2 linked regions of the Verminephrobacter eiseniae EF01-2 genome follow. The protein of the gene in region 2 binds, or shares a complex with, the protein of the main gene of each other region. Links are inferred from orthologs where the notes say so. Each region holds a gene or a part of one and is shown on either strand. Other genes may lie near its edges.

Region 1 (2,965 bases), 1.7 Mb from region 2 along the record:
GCGGTTGAGCGCGCCCACCGGGGGGCTGATGCTCATGTCGTTGTCGTTGAGCACCACCAGCAGGTTGCAGTCGGCCACGCCGGCGTTGTTCAGCGCCTCGAAGGCCATGCCGGCGCTCATCGCGCCGTCGCCGATGATGGCCACGGTGTGGCGGCTCTCGCCCTTGCGCTTGGCCGCCAGCGCCATGCCCAGCGCGGCCGAGATGCTGGTGCTCGAATGCGCCGTGCCGAAGGTGTCGTACACGCTCTCGCCGCGCTGCGGAAAGCCCGAGATGCCGCCTTGCTGGCGCAGCGTGTGCATGCGCTCACGCCGGCCGGTCAGTATCTTGTGCGCATAGGTCTGGTGGCCCACGTCCCATACCAGGCGGTCATGCGGCGTCTGGAATACATGGTGCAGCGCCACCGTCAGTTCCACCGTGCCCAGGTTGGAGCTCAGGTGGCCGCCGGTGCGCGAGACGCTCTCCAGCACGAAGCCGCGCAGCTCCGCAGCCAGCACCTTGAGCTGCGCGCGCGCGAGCTGGCGCAGTTGCGCCGGGTCGTCGATGGTTTCCAGCAGGGGAAAGGATGTGCTTGGCATTTACTATTTTTTGATAGCTACCGGTGCAGGAAATATCAGCACCAGAGGCCGGTCAGACAGGGGCGTCGAGAAGAACGTCAAGAGGGGCGGGACAGTACCATGTCGGCCAGCGCGGCCAGCGCACGGGTGTCGGGCAGGTCGCTGCGGAGCCGGGCCGCATGCGCGCCGGCCAGCAGTTCCCGGGCCTGGGCCTGGGCCCGTTCCAGGCCCAGCAGCGATACATAGGTGGGCTTGGCGGCGATGGCATCCTTGCCGGCCGTCTTGCCCAGCGTGGCCGAATCGGCCACCACGTCGAGGATGTCATCCACCACCTGGAACGCCAGCCCCAGCGCCGCACCATAGTCGGACAGCGCCCGATAGGCCGCAGGCGCGGCCTGGCCGCACACGGCGCCCATCAGCACGCTGGCCTGCAGCAGCGCGCCGGTCTTGAGGCGGTGCATCTGGCGCAACTGCCCTTCGGTGAGCCGCAGGCCGACGCTGGCCAGATCGATCGCCTGGCCGCCGGCCATGCCGGTCGAGCCCGCCGCACGCGCCAGCAGGCGGCACAGCGCGGCCTGCGTGGCGGCGGGGATGGGCATGTCCTCGGGCGTGAGCAACTCGAACGCAAAGGCTTGCAGCGCGTCGCCTGCGAGCAGGGCCCGGGCCGGGCCGAACCGCACATGCGCCGTGGGCTTGCCACGGCGCAGCACATCGTTGTCCATGCAGGGCAGATCGTCATGCACCAGCGAATAGGCGTGGATCAGTTCCACGGCGCAGGCGGCACGCAGCGCCGCCGCATCGTGCCAGGCGCAGGGTGCAGGCTGGCCGCTGCAGACCGCCTGATACGCGGCCAGCACCAGCAGCGGCCGCAGGCGCTTGCCGCCATCGAGCACGGCATAGCGCATGGCCTCGCCCAGCCCGGCGGGCGCGCCATGGCCCACCCATTGCGACAGCGCCTGCTCCACCTGGGCCAGGTGGTTTTGCTGCCAGCCGCCCAGGTCCAGCGGAGCCGCCGCAGCCGATAGCGTGGAAGCGGCGCTCATTGCTGGACCCAAGGTTGCAGCGGGCCATCATCGAGCACCTTGATCTGCTCCTGCACCGCATCCAGACGCTGGCGGCAAAAGGACAGCAAACTGGCGCCGCGCTGGTAACCGGCCAGCATCTGGTCGAGCGGCAACTGGCCCGACTCGATGCGCGCCACGAGTTGCTCCAACTCGTGCAGTGCGGCCTCGTAGCTGGCAGGTTCGGCGGGTGGGGCAGGAGCCTGGTGCATGGCGATGGGCGCAGCGCGGCGCGGGTGAAAACCGGTGATTCTAGGCGCAGCCCACCATGCTTGGCGGTCAGTAACCCTAGTGTCGCGTCACCGATCAGATGTCGTAGGTTGCGCGCAGCCATCGGCGCGCAGCGCAAGGCGCAGCGCGCCGCCCATACCGAGCGACCGAGCGTATTGGCAAGCGCTGCAACGCCGCGCTGCGCTTCGATGGCCCGCGCAGACAGACAGATGATCGGTAACGCGACACTGGTTTGCAATACAGGCCAAGCCAGGCCAAGCGCAGGGCGCCGCAGCAAGCCCGGCACCTATAATCGCGTTCCTTTCGGGCCGGCTGGCAAGCTGACCGGTTTCTTTTCCCAGATGCGCCCCGGCGCACCTCCCTGTGGGGAGTCTTTAGGTCAGGTCATCCATGTCTGATTTAAGTCTTCAACTGCAGCAGGCCGCAAGCCAACTACCAGTTTCGAGCTACTTTGACGCCGCGCTGTTCCAGCGCGAGCGCGAACGCCTCATGCGGCATGGCCCGCGCTATGTGGGGCACCAATTGGCCGTGCCCGAGGCGGGCGACTACTACGCGCTGCCCCAGGAGGGCGAGGGCCGCGTGCTGGTGCGCAACGACCAAGGCGGTGTCGAACTGCTCTCCAATGTCTGTCGCCACCGCCAGGCCATCATGCTCAAGGGCAAAGGCTCGCTGCACAGCCAGCAAAAGGGCAGCGGGGGCGGCCGCATCGTGTGCCCGCTGCACCGCTGGACCTACAGCCCGCAGGGCGAGTTGCTGGGCGCGCCGCACTTTGCGCATGACCCCTGCCTGAACCTCGATAACTACCGGTTGCGCTCGTGGAACGGTCTGCTGTTCGAGGACAACGGCCATGACGTGGCCGCCGACCTGGCCGGTCTGGGCCCACGCGCCGACCTCGACTTTGGCGGCCATGTGCTCGACCATGTGGAACTGCACGAGTGCCACTACAACTGGAAGACCTTCATCGAGGTCTATCTGGAGGACTACCATGTCGGCCCCTTCCACCCGGGCCTGGGCAGCTTTGTCAGTTGCACGGACCTGCGCTGGGAGTTCGGCAAAAACTACTCGGTGCAGACCGTCGGCGTGGCCAACCGGCTGGGCAAGCCCGGCAGCCCGGTATA
Region 2 (5,086 bases):
TCGCGCAGCGGGCCGGCGGGCTGCAAAAAGCCGTTGCCAAGGCCCTGGTCGTTGAACACGCAAATTTCCAGATCCCGGCGCAGGGCCAGGTGCTGCAGGCCGTCGTCGCACAGGAGCACGTCGGTATCGGGGTGGGCGGCCAGCAGGGCGCGGGCGGCGCTGATGCGGCGCCGGGCGACAAAGACGGGGACGGCAGGCCCGTTGGCGAAATGGCGCGCGATCAGCGCGGGCTCATCGCCCACGGCGCTGGCCGGGCTGTCGGGCAGCACCGCGCGGCAGTCGCGGCGGCTGCGGCCATGGCCGCGTGCAATCACGCCAACGCGCAGGCCGCGCGCCTGCAGGTGGCGCGCCAGGGCGATGACCACGGGGGTCTTGCCCGCTCCGCCGGCAATCACATTGCCGACGACGATGACGGGGCGGCCCGGGTGCTGCGCCTTGAGCCATCCGGCCCGGTACAGCCCGCGCCGCGCTGCCACCAGGGCGCGATACAACTGTGCCAGCGGCCACAGCGCCCAGGCGGCCAGGCCGCGTTTTTGCCAGTACGCTGGCGCAACATGCCCTGCCGGCATGCGGGGCGGCTGCGGCCGCAAGGCGCCCATGCCGGTCAGCGACCGCTGGCCCGTGCCGAGGCCGAGGACTGCGTGGCAAACGTGATCTGGGCCAGGCCCAAGCGGCGCGCGGCCTCCATCACCGTGACCACGGACTGGTGCGAGGCCATGGCGTCGGCGCTGATGATCAGCACGCTGTCGCGGCCGGCCGGGGTGGCGCTGCGCAACGCTTGCACGATGGCCTCGAGGCTGCGCCCGTCGACGCCGGTCTGGTTGACCGCATAGCGGCCATTGGCAGCCACGGAAACGATCACTTCCCGGGGCCGGTCGCGCTGCTGCTCGGCGTCGGCCACGGGCAGCGTCAGTTGCAATTGCGTGAACTTGCTGTAGGTGGTGGTGAGCATCAGGAAGATGAGGACCACCAGCAGCACGTCGATGAACGGGATCAGGTTGATCTCGGGTTCGTCGCGGCAGAGGGTGCGGAAGTTCATCGCATTATCTGGCGCAGTTGCAGCATGTGGTGCACGAATTGCTCGGCGGCCAGTTCCAGCGTCAGCAGGTAGGCATCGACGCGGGCGCGAAAGTAGCGCCAGAAGATCAGCGCCGGGATGGCCACGATCAGCCCGAACGCCGTGTTGTACAGCGCGGTCGAAATGCCGTGCGCCAGCATGGCCGGGTTGCTGCCGCCGATGGCCTGGCCCATGTCGCCCGGGCCGGCCTGCGAGCCGAAGATCTCGATCATCCCGATCACGGTGCCCAGCAGGCCGAGCAAAGGGGCGGCGGAGGCGATGGTGGCCAGGGCCGGGAGGTATTTTTCCAGCCGGTGCGCCACGGCGCGCCCCGTGCCTTGCATGGCTGCGCGCAGCTCGGTTTCGCTGCACGCGGGGTTGCTGTTGAGGGCGCGCAGGCCGCTGGCCAGCACTTCGCCCAGGGCCGAATTCTGGGCGAGCTGGTTCACCACATCGGGGGGGGGCAGGGCCTTGAACGAGACGGTGATGGCTTCATCGAGCAATCGGGGGGGGGCGACGCGGGCTGTCTTCAGGGCCACGAAGCGTTCAAAAATCAATGCCAGTCCCAGGACGGAACACGCAATCAGGGGCCAGATGGGCCAGCCTGCAGCTTGTATGATGGACAGCAAATCTCACTCCCGCACAGATGAAAACAGTCGGCGATTATGACCCAGCCGGCGCGCCGCCTCGGGTCAGCAAACGTGACATGGCCGAGCATCTGTCTGCCGCCTCGTTCACCCACAAAAACAGTGGATAACTTTGTGGGCAACCCGGTTGGAGAACCTCGCGAAGCGGCGCCGCGCCGTGCTTGCAACAGATTGATGAAAAATCAGGCAGTGAAAAATCCATATAAATCAACAACTTACACGTATGCTGGTGTTTTTCGGACGGTTCCCGGGGCGGCATGGGGTATGCCCGCCGCTCGCCAGTTTCTGTGGAGTACTCGCATTTTGAACACCGCGCCAAAGCCCATCGGGTCTCATGTTTGAGCGCCCGGACCCCATCGCAGCGGCCCGTGTGTGGGAGGTTGGCGCGCTGTGCCGCGCCATTGCTGATGCGCTGCAGGTGCGCTTCAATCCCGTTGCGGTGCGCGGCGAGATTACGGGCTTGACGCGCGCATCCAGCGGGCATTGCTATTTCTCGATCAAGGACATGCATGGCCAATTGCGCTGCGCGATGTTCCGCCGCGCCGCCAGCGGGCTCGACTTTGCGCCGCGCGATGGACAATTGGTGCAGTTGCACGGTCGCCTCGGGGTGTATGAAGCGCGCGGGGAACTGCAGTTCATCGTCGAGGGCATGCAGCAGGCCGGGCAGGGGGCGCTGTTTGAGCAGTTCCTGCAACTCAAGGCGCGGCTCGAACTGCAGGGCCTGTTCGACAACGCGCGCAAGCGCCCGCTGCCTGCGCTGCCGCGTGGCATTGGCCTGGTCACATCGCCCGGGGCGGCGGCATTGCACGACGTGGTCACGGCATTGCGCCGGCGGGTGCCGCATATCCCGGTGCTGCTGGTGCCGGCGCAGGTGCAAGGCGTGGCCGCAGCGCCGACCATCATTGCGGCGCTGGCAAAACTGTATGGCCTGGCGCAGGCAGCAGCGGCGCCCGGAGCAGATACGCCGGCGATCGATGTGATCTTGTTGGTGCGCGGCGGCGGCTCGATCGAAGACCTGTGGGCCTTCAACGACGAGCAACTGGCCCGCATGATCGTGCAAAGCCCGGTGCCGTTGGTCAGTGGCGTGGGCCATGAGACCGATTTCACCATCGCCGACTTCTGTGCCGACCTGCGCGCGCCCACGCCCACGGCAGCGGCCGAACTGGTGGCCCAGCCGCGCGAATTCTGGCTGGCGGCGCTGGACTTGCTGGTCGGCCGCATCCGGGACGGCGCGCAGCGCCAGCTCGATGCGCGCCACCAGCGGCTCGACCAGGCGGCCGCGCGGCTGGGCCGACCGTCCGGCCTGGTCGCCGGCCAGCAGTTGCAACTGGCCCGCCTGGCCCAGCGCATGCGCCATGGCGTGCTGCTGAAAATGCAGCAGCTTGGGCAAACGCAGCAAGCGCTCCAGACCCAACTGCCGCAGCAACTGCGGCGGCGCCTGGGGCAACATGCCGAGCGGCTCGAACGCACCGCCTTGCACCTGGAACTGCTGGACCCGCGCCTGGTGTTGCAGCGCGGCTACGCGCTGCTGACCGACACCGGCGGACAGGCCGTGACCCGGGTGCGCCAAGCCCGGCCCGGCGCGGCACTGCGCGCCACGCTGGCCGACGGCACGGTGGATGTGACCGTGGCCCCGCGCAGCGGCGCTGGTGTGCCGTCCCGCCAATAGCCGCACCCCATGGAAGCCGATGCGTTTCGCGCCGGGGCAAGGCGCGCTGTCATGGCAGCGATGGCAGCGGTTGATCGGACGGCCCAACAGGCCCGGGGTGTTTCCCGAGCACGCGCCACCGCCTGCCGGCCGATCTTCCTACAATGCCCCCTTCAGGCCGCGTCCGGCGGCACGCCATTTCACACCACAAGGAAACCCCACCATGGAACACACCCTCCCTGCGCTGCCCTATGCCATCGACGCGCTGGCACCCCATTACAGCCAGGAAACCCTGGAGTACCACCACGGCAAGCACCACAACGCCTATGTGGTGAACCTGAACAACCTGCAAAAGGGCACCGAATTCGAGTCCATGGCGCTCGAAGAGATCATCAAAAAATCCAGCGGCGGCATTTACAACAATGCGGCCCAGATCTGGAACCACACGTTCTTCTGGCACTGCATGGCCCCGCAGGGCGGCGGCGAGCCTGCCGGCGCGCTGGCCGCAGCGATCAACGCCAAGTGGGGCAGCTACGCCGCTTTCCGGCAAGCCTTTGTCAAGAGCGCCGTGGGCAACTTCGGTTCGGGCTGGACCTGGCTGGTCAAAAAGACCGACGGCAGCGTCGACATCGTCAACACCGGCGCGGCCGGCACGCCGCTGACCACGCAGGACAAGGCGCTGCTGACCGTAGACCTGTGGGAACACGCGTACTACATCGACTACCGCAACCTGCGCCCGAAGTTCGTCGAGACCTTTTTTGACAAGTTGGTGAACTGGCAGTTTGCCCAGGCGAACTTCGCCTGAGGCCCGGCGGACGGCCCCAACGATGGCCCTGGTGCCGTAACCTGCCAACGACGAATGGCCTTTGGCCGCCCGCCGTCGTGGCCAAAGGCATGTGGCGACGGGGGGCGACCACATGCCGGCTGCCCATCGCGTCTTGCGGCTTGGCAAGCGGCACAACCGGCAGTCCGATGTCCGGATCAGGCCACGCCGCCGCACCCACCTGGACGCACTGGCGCGGGTGCGCGCTACGGCTTGGCGCCCGGCGCGTAGTGAACGGCGGTCGTTCGATCCGTCGATAGTCTTGGCAGCGTGGTTGCGCGCAAGCAGGGGGGCCTAGTGTCGCGTCACCGATCATCGGTCGGTCTGCGCTGGCCATCGAAGCGCATCGCGGCGTTGCATCGCTTGCCAATACGCTCGGTATGGGCCGCACGATGCGCCTTGCGCTGCGCTCCGATGGCTGCGCGCAGCCTACGACATCTGATCGGTGACGCGACACTGGGCTTTCTGCACGCATGGCGGGACTTCGAGCCGCCGCCTGCGCCCGCCGTCGCGCATGGTTCCGACCCGATGCTCTGGGCGCGGCGCCCGATCACCTGTGCGCAAACGGTGCGCCACCGAGCCTGGCCCCGGCCCTGATCCCCTTTTTGGCAAACCAGCCCTGGTTCATCTCCAGCACATAGCGCACGGGCTTGGCCGAGCAGTGCGAGTCCAGCGTCCGGGGCCGCATGTCCGCGAGGTTCACGATGGTGCCGTCATCGGCAACGAATGCGGCCGTCAGTGGCAGCAAGGTGTCCTTCATCCAGAAGCACTGCTGTGCCGGCTGCTCGAACACGAACAGCATGCCTTCGTGCTGCGGCATTTCCTGGCGGTGCATCAGCCCGGTCTGGCGCTCCTGTGGCGCCTGGGCTACCTGGGCCTCGATACGGTACATGCCGGCCGTCAGTTCGACC

What was found. Proteins that work in one complex are often made in the same cells at the same time.
Region 1: the proteins of xseA (region 2) and xseB are in contact, whole or in part, in a cryo-EM structure (PDB 8TXR), measured with the Escherichia coli proteins. The link is inferred for Verminephrobacter eiseniae EF01-2 from one-to-one orthologs.

What each region holds. Positions count from the first base shown.
Region 1 is NC_008786.1:3,659,110-3,662,074, reverse strand. The notes cover bases 212-2,965. They hold xseB (exodeoxyribonuclease VII small subunit), read right to left. Parts: upstream 1,829-2,965; coding sequence 1,595-1,828; downstream 212-1,594. Other genes in these bases: VEIS_RS15945 (aromatic ring-hydroxylating oxygenase subunit alpha), read left to right, coding at 2,238-2,965; VEIS_RS28890 (hypothetical protein), read right to left, coding at 1,923-2,075; VEIS_RS15955 (polyprenyl synthetase family protein), read right to left, coding at 654-1,598; dxs (1-deoxy-D-xylulose-5-phosphate synthase), read right to left, coding at 212-576. Outside these bases: more of dxs, read right to left, coding at 1-211. UniProt on the Escherichia coli protein: Bidirectionally degrades single-stranded DNA into large acid-insoluble oligonucleotides, which are then degraded further into small acid-soluble oligonucleotides.
Region 2 is NC_008786.1:5,406,140-5,411,225, reverse strand. Bases 1,245-4,205 are described here. They hold xseA (exodeoxyribonuclease VII large subunit), read left to right. Parts: upstream 1,245-2,038; coding sequence 2,039-3,373; downstream 3,374-4,205. Other genes in these bases: VEIS_RS23705 (Fe-Mn family superoxide dismutase), read left to right, coding at 3,576-4,157; VEIS_RS23715 (MotA/TolQ/ExbB proton channel family protein), read right to left, coding at 1,245-1,686. Also shown: VEIS_RS23720 (ExbD/TolR family protein), read right to left, coding at 605-1,039; more of VEIS_RS23715, read right to left, coding at 1,036-1,244; VEIS_RS29410 (hypothetical protein), read left to right, coding at 4,473-4,772; VEIS_RS23700 (DUF192 domain-containing protein), read right to left, coding at 4,726-5,086. UniProt on the Escherichia coli protein: Bidirectionally degrades single-stranded DNA into large acid-insoluble oligonucleotides, which are then degraded further into small acid-soluble oligonucleotides.